2 linked regions of the Rhodobium gokarnense genome follow. Each later gene encodes a partner of the first gene's protein in a complex. Links are inferred from orthologs where the notes say so. Each region holds a gene or a part of one and is shown in the gene's direction. Other genes may lie near its edges. The genes, in order: eno and M2319_RS08675.

What was found.
Region 2: the proteins of eno (region 1) and M2319_RS08675 are in contact, whole or in part, in a solved structure (PDB 2FYM), measured with the Escherichia coli proteins. The link is inferred for Rhodobium gokarnense from one-to-one orthologs.

The regions. Positions count from the first base shown.
Region 1 is NZ_JAOQNS010000014.1:82,294-85,424, forward strand. Bases 111-3,001 are described here. They hold eno (phosphopyruvate hydratase), read left to right. Parts: upstream 111-864; coding sequence 865-2,139; downstream 2,140-3,001. Other genes in these bases: M2319_RS20615 (glycosyltransferase family 4 protein), read left to right, coding at 111-734; M2319_RS20625 (GIY-YIG nuclease family protein), read right to left, coding at 2,498-2,788. Outside these bases: more of M2319_RS20615, read left to right, coding at 1-110; ATP-dependent DNA helicase RecG, read right to left, coding at 3,068-3,131. UniProt on the Escherichia coli protein: Catalyzes the reversible conversion of 2-phosphoglycerate (2-PG) into phosphoenolpyruvate (PEP). It is essential for the degradation of carbohydrates via glycolysis.
Region 2 is NZ_JAOQNS010000004.1:221,714-225,366, forward strand. Bases 118-3,530 are described here. They hold M2319_RS08675 (ribonuclease E/G), read left to right. Parts: upstream 118-456; coding sequence 457-3,330; downstream 3,331-3,530. Other genes in these bases: M2319_RS08680 (pyridoxal phosphate-dependent aminotransferase), read right to left, coding at 3,382-3,530. In the rest of the region: more of M2319_RS08680, read right to left, coding at 3,531-3,653. UniProt on the Escherichia coli protein: Endoribonuclease that plays a central role in RNA processing and decay. Required for the maturation of 5S and 16S rRNAs and the majority of tRNAs. Also involved in the degradation of most mRNAs.

The DNA.
Region 1 (3,131 bases):
AGCACCAGAAGCGCGTGCGCACGGTCGCCGACTTCGCCGATACCGTGATCGTCAATTCCCACGACACCGGCCGGCGCCTGCGCGACCATATCGACGGGCGGCCGATCAACGTCGTGCCGGCCCATCTCGGCCTGGAGCCGCAGTTCGGCCGCCGCAAGCCGCTCGGCCGGCTGATCGGCGCCGATCCCTATTTCGTCATCGTCTCGACCATCGAGGCGCGCAAGAACCACCTGTTCCTCTTGAAGGTCTGGCGCAAGATCGTCGAGGAGCACGGCGAGAGGGCGCCGAAGCTCATCGTCGTCGGCCGCCGCGGCTGGGAGGCCGAGGCGGCGATCGACATGCTGGAGCGATGCCGCAGCATCAAGGGGCATGTGCTGGAATCCTCCAACCTCACCGACGACGAGCTGGTCGCGCTCCTTAACGGCGCCAGAGCCGCCCTGATGCCGTCCTTTGCCGAGGGCTTCGGCCTGCCGATCGCCGAGGCGCTGACCCTCGGCGTCCCGGTGATCGCCTCCGACATTCCGGCGCTGGTCGAGGTCGGGCAGGGGATTCCCGAGCACCTCGACCCGCTCGACGGCATCGGCTGGCGCCAGGTCATCCTCGACTATGCCGACCCGGAATCGCCCCGCCGCGCCACCCAGATGGAGCGCGTCGCGCGCTTCCAGCGCTATGGCTGGGACAAGCATTTCGAGGCGGTGGGCGCAGCCCTGCAACTCGCCGCCAAAGCCGACTGACCCGTCGCCCGCTGCGGCGCAAAAAAACCGATCGCAATGCGGCATTCCCGGCCGCAATCCGGTTCCCAACCGCCGCGAAACGTTTTAGACAGATCGCGACATTTCTTCCCCCACTCCGAAAGGCCCTGTCATGACCGCAATCATCGATATTCTGGGACGTGAAATTCTTGATAGCCGCGGCAATCCGACGGTCGAGGTCGATGTCGTGCTGGAGGACGGCTCCATGGGCCGCGCGGCGGTACCGTCCGGCGCCTCCACCGGCGCCCACGAGGCGGTCGAGCTGCGCGACGGCGACGAGCGCTATTTCGGCAAGGGCGTGACCAAGGCGGTGGACGCCGTCAACAACGACATCTACGACGCCGTCACCGGCCTCGATGCCGAAGACCAGATCCGCATCGACGACGTTATGTGCGAGCTCGACGGCACGGACAACAAGGGCCGCTTCGGCGCCAACGCCATCCTCGGCGTCTCGCTCGCCGTCGCCAAGGCCGCCGCCCAGGCCTCCGGCCTGCCGCTCTACAAATATGTCGGCGGCGCCTCGGCTCGCACCCTGCCGGTGCCGATGATGAACATCGTCAATGGCGGCGTCCATGCCGACAACCCGATCGACTTCCAGGAATTCATGATCATGCCGGTCGGCATGGACACCTTCGCGGAGGGCCTGCGCGCCGGCGCGGAGATCTTCCACACCCTGAAGAAGGCCCTGAAGGACGCCGGCCACAACACCAATGTCGGCGACGAGGGCGGCTTCGCCCCCAATCTCGGCTCGGCCCAGGAAGCCCTCGACTTCGTCATGAAGGCGATCGAGACCGCCGGCTACAAGCCCGGCGAGGACATCTTCCTCGCCCTCGACCCGGCATCGTCCGAGTTCTTCAAGGACGGTAAGTACCACCTCGACGGCGAAGGCAAGATCCTCGGGCCGGAGGAGATGGCCGCCGTCTATGCCGATCTCGTCGGCAAATATCCGATCATCTCCATCGAGGACGGCATGGCCGAGGACGACTGGGAGGGCTGGACCGCCATCACCGAGGCGATCGGCGACCGCTGCCAGCTCGTCGGCGACGACCTGTTCGTCACCAACGTCACGCGCCTGAAGCAGGGCATCGACCGTGGCGTCGCCAACTCCATCCTCATCAAGGTCAACCAGATCGGCTCGCTGACCGAGACCCTGCAGGCCGTCGAGATGGCCCACAAGAACGCCTACACGGCGGTCATGTCCCACCGCTCCGGCGAGACCGAGGACAACACCATCGCCGACCTTGCGGTGGCCACCAATTGCGGCCAGATCAAAACGGGCTCGCTCGCCCGCTCCGACCGGCTGGCCAAGTACAATCAGCTGCTCCGGATCGAGGAAGAGCTGGATACGCAGGCGGTCTATGCCGGGCGGTCGATCCTCAGGGGGTGAGGTTGGGCGGTGCCGTTGTCGGGGGTGAGCTTCTGACAGTCCGGCGGCCGTTTCGCTGCCAATAGCGCTAATTCGGGCCGCGCCGTCCTTCGGGACGGCGCGGCTTTTTCGTGTTGCCGCTCGCCCCAAACTCAGACGTCACCCCGGCCCCCGAGCCGGGGCCTATTGCCCACATCGACACGGTATGGCACCTCGGCAAAACGGGTCCGACCGACAAGCGAAGTCATGCGGGCAACCGATGGGGGCTACTGCGTTGTGACGGGCAATAGGCCCCGGGTCTCCGCTTCGCTCCGCCCGGGGTGACGGGGAGAGGGGGGCGACGCGCGAGCAACGCCGTGCCGCCGAATGCACATGACCGTCAGCTATTCAGCGTCTCAAAGAGATCGTCCCAGTCGGGGTTTCTTTGCTCGATCAACTGGATTTTCCAGGCACGCTGCCAGCGCTTGAGCGATTTCTCGCGCCGGATCGCCTCTGGCATTGTCTCGTGCGGTTCCATCCAGACGAGCCGGTGCAACGCGTGTTTTTTGGTGAAGCTGTCGAATGCTCCCTCGCGGTGTTCGACCGCTCGGCGGCGAATGTCACTTGTGACGCCCACATAGAGCGTTCCGTGCTTGCGGTTCGTGACAATGTAGACCCAGCCGCCCGTCATTCGATTCCACTTCCCAAACTTGGCGAGGGTAATGGGCCTCGACGCCGTAGACAATCAGAGGGTGTCCGATACTCCGAACTCGCGCCAACCTCTCCCCGTCACCCCGGCCCCCGAGCCGGGGCCTATTGCCCACATCGGCACGATATGCCGTTTCGGTGAAGCGTTGGCGGCCGCGATGGCGAAGCTCTGCGTAGAGCCGATGCGGGCCACCGCACAGAAACGGGCAATAGGCCCCGGGTCTCCGCTTCGCTTCGCCCGGGGTGACGAGGAGGGCGGATGTCACCCAGCCCGCAGCAACCGCACCGCTTCGTCCCGCCCGAACAAATACAACAGAATCCTCAGC
Region 2 (3,653 bases), on another replicon or contig:
GAGGGTGCGCGCGAGAATTTCCGCGTTGGCCTCAACGCGTTACGCGAACACCGACCGGCTCTCGGTCTCGCCCGTTCGACCAGCACCAACGGCTACAGGATCCGAAGGTTTTGCGCTTGCCGACGCCGGCAAATCGTCACAACGCACGGCAAGCGGGTTGATAGGTCGTGACCGGATTCCGGCGCGGCCACGATGCGGACGCCGCTAGACCAACAGCGGGTCAAACAAACACGAGGGGTCGCCAGCGCACGCCATGATGCATCACGCCACGGACAGTTTTGTGCGCGTGGTCGGGCGGCGCTCAGCCGGTCCGTGCGAGGCCGGCCGACTTCGTCGACGCCGACAGGGCTCGCGGCTCCTTTACCCCCATCCTGCCACAGACGGCATCGTCCCGGGAATCGCGGCGCATCAGCGCGCGTGGGGACCCCCGCACGATCGCCGTGGAGTTTTCGCCAAATGGCCAACAAAATGCTTATCGATGCCGCCCACCCGGAAGAGACCCGGGTCGTGGTGGTGCGTGGAAACCGGGTCGAGGAATTCGACTTCGAGGCCGCCAACCGCAAGCAACTGCGCGGCAACATCTATCTTGCCAAGGTAACGCGGGTCGAGCCGTCGCTGCAGGCGGCCTTCGTCGATTATGGCGGCAACCGCCACGGCTTCCTCGCCTTCAGTGAAATCCACCCGGACTACTACCAGATCCCGGTCGCTGACCGGCAGGCGCTTCTGGACGAGGAGGCCGCGGAAGAGGCCGCCGCCAAGGAAGAGGACGTCGAGGACGACGAGGCTTCCGCCGACGAGCACGGCGAAGACGCGGGCGACCACGACGATCCGGACGCCGACGACGAGGCCCATAACGACGCCGACGCGGACGACGAGGACGACTCCGACGAGGAGCCGGACCACGATGACGAGGATGGCGACGACGATGACGGCGACGAGCCGTCCGGGGACGACGACGCGCCCCGGGCGATGGCCGCATCGGCCGGTGACGGCGACACGGTGACCGCGGAGGCCGACGAGCTTTCCGACGATGGCGAGTCCGATGACGATGCCGGTGACGGGGAAAAGACCCAGCGTTCCAGCTCCCGCTCGCGCGGCCGGCGCCGCCGGCGCCCGTCGGGCCGCGACCGGGGCGGCGATCGCGACGACGACGACCAGGTCGAATCGGTCGGCGCCGAAGATGCCCTGGAAGAGGTGCCGCAGCGCGGCCTTCGCCGCCGCCGGCAGTACAAGATCCAGGAAGTGATCCGGCGTCGCCAGGTGCTGCTGGTCCAGGTCGTCAAGGAGGAGCGCGGCAACAAGGGCGCGGCGCTGACCACCTATCTGTCGCTCGCCGGGCGCTATTCCGTCCTGATGCCGAACACGGCGCGGGGCGGCGGCATTTCCCGCAAGATCACCAATCCGACCGACCGCAAGCGCCTGAAGAAGGTCGCCTCCGATCTCGCCGTGCCGGAGGGCATGGGCGTGATCCTGAGGACCGCCGGCGCCAGCCGCACCAAGTCGGAGATCAAGCGCGACTTCGAATATCTCCTCAGGCTGTGGGAGAACGTGCGCGACCTGACCCTGCAGTCCTCTGCGCCGTCGCTGGTCTATGAGGAAGGCAGCCTGATCAAGCGGTCGATCCGCGATCTCTACAACAAGGACATCGACGAGGTTTCCGTCTCCGGCGAGGAAGGCTACCGCGAGGCGAAAGACTTCATGCGCATGCTGATGCCGAGCCATTCCAAGCATGTGCAGCCCTATCGGGACGCAACGCCGCTGTTCACGAAGCACGGGGTCGAGGCGCAGCTCGATGCTATGTTCTCGCCCCAGGTGACACTGCCGTCGGGCGGCTACATCGTCATCAACCAGACCGAGGCGCTGGTCGCCATCGACGTCAACTCCGGCCGCGCGACCCGCGAGCACAATATCGAGGACACCGCGCTTGCCACCAACATGGAGGCGGCGTCCGAAGTGGCGCGGCAGCTCCGCCTGCGCGACCTTGCCGGCCTCATCGTCATCGACTTCATCGACATGGAGGAGAAGCGCAACAACCGGTCGGTCGAGCGCAAGCTCAAGGAATGCCTGAAGTCGGACCGGGCGCGCATCCAGGTCGGCCGCATCTCCCATTTCGGGCTGATGGAAATGTCGCGCCAGCGCATCCGCACCGGCGTCCTTGAAAGCTCCACCGAGGTCTGCCCGACCTGCCGCGGCACCGGCACGGTGCGCTCCACGGAGTCCGTTGCCCTGCACGTGCTTCGGGCGCTGGAAGACCACCTGATGCGCGGCGTCAAGCATCACCTCAGGATCCGCACCCGGACCGAGGTGGCGCTCTACATCCTCAACCAGAAGCGGCCGCACCTGGCCGACCTGGAAAGCCGCTTCGGCCTGACCGTTGCGGTCTTCGCCGACGAGATGATCAATGGCGAGCACTTCATCCTGGAGCGCGGCGATCCGATCGAGCGGGTCGAGCGGCCCGGCGTGGAGGCGATCGCGCCGGATCAGGTGCGCGCCGACGAAATCGACATGGAAGAGGACGAGGACGACAGCGAGACGGATACGGATACGGACGGCGACGAGAAGAAGTCGTCGAGCCGCCGCCGTCGCCGGCGGCCGCGCCGGCGCTCCTCGTCGGACCGGGACGGGTACGACCGGGACGGCTCCGAGACGTCCCAGCGGTCCGACGAGGGCGAGGACGAACTCGCCGCTTCCGACGACAGCGGCGACGACAACGGCGACGGCAATTCTTCCGACGGCGACGACGGCGACAACAAGCGCCGGCGCCGGCGCGGCCGCCGCGGCGGCCGCCGCAACCGCCGCAACCGCTCGGACAAGGACGACGCACGCGCCTCCGAGGGCGACGAGGACCGGCAGGACGGTTCCGATCAGGATGGCTCCGATCAGGACAACTCGGACGCCGATGGCGGCGACAGCTACGACAGCCAGCCGGTCGCCGAGGCTTCTGACGTCAGTCAGGGTTCCGGAGATGCCGGAGACGCGGCGGCGCCCGTTGCCGCAAATGACGATGATACGTCCGGTCCGGAAGAGGCAGCCGGCGGTGCGTCCGTCGCCGAGGAGACTTCGGAAACACCGGATGCCGGCGAGGCCGAGCCCGTTCGCGTCGAGGAGGCCGAAGACGTACCGGCCGCCGAAGCGCCGTCAGGGGACAACGATGCCGCAACGGGCGAGGAAGACGACACCGCGCCCGCGGCGGCGTCCGCCGATGGAGAGACTGACGAGACCGCTGGCGACGTTGCTGGCGAGACGCCGTCCGATGAGGCGGACGACGGTGAGGGCGAATCGGGCGGGACGAAGCGGTCCGGCTGGTGGCAGCGCCGCTCGTTCTTCTGATTTTCAGGGGCGTTCAGGCGCCACGCGGGCTTGACGGCGCAAGAGCGCCGTCTATCTGAGCCAGTTCTGGAGGCGGTCGCAGCCCTCTGCGATCGCCTCCGTCGTTCCGGCGAAGGAAAACCGCAGATAGTTGTGGCCGCCGAGCGGATCGAAATCGACGCCGGGCGAGGCGGCAACGCCCGCCTCAAGCAGCATCTTTTGCGCGAACTCCATGGAATCGTTGGAGAACTTCCGCACGCTGCCATACACGTAAAAGGCGCCGTCGACGGGTAGCAGCTCGTCGAAGCCGATCTGCGGCAGCCGGTCGAGCAGAAGCCTGCGGT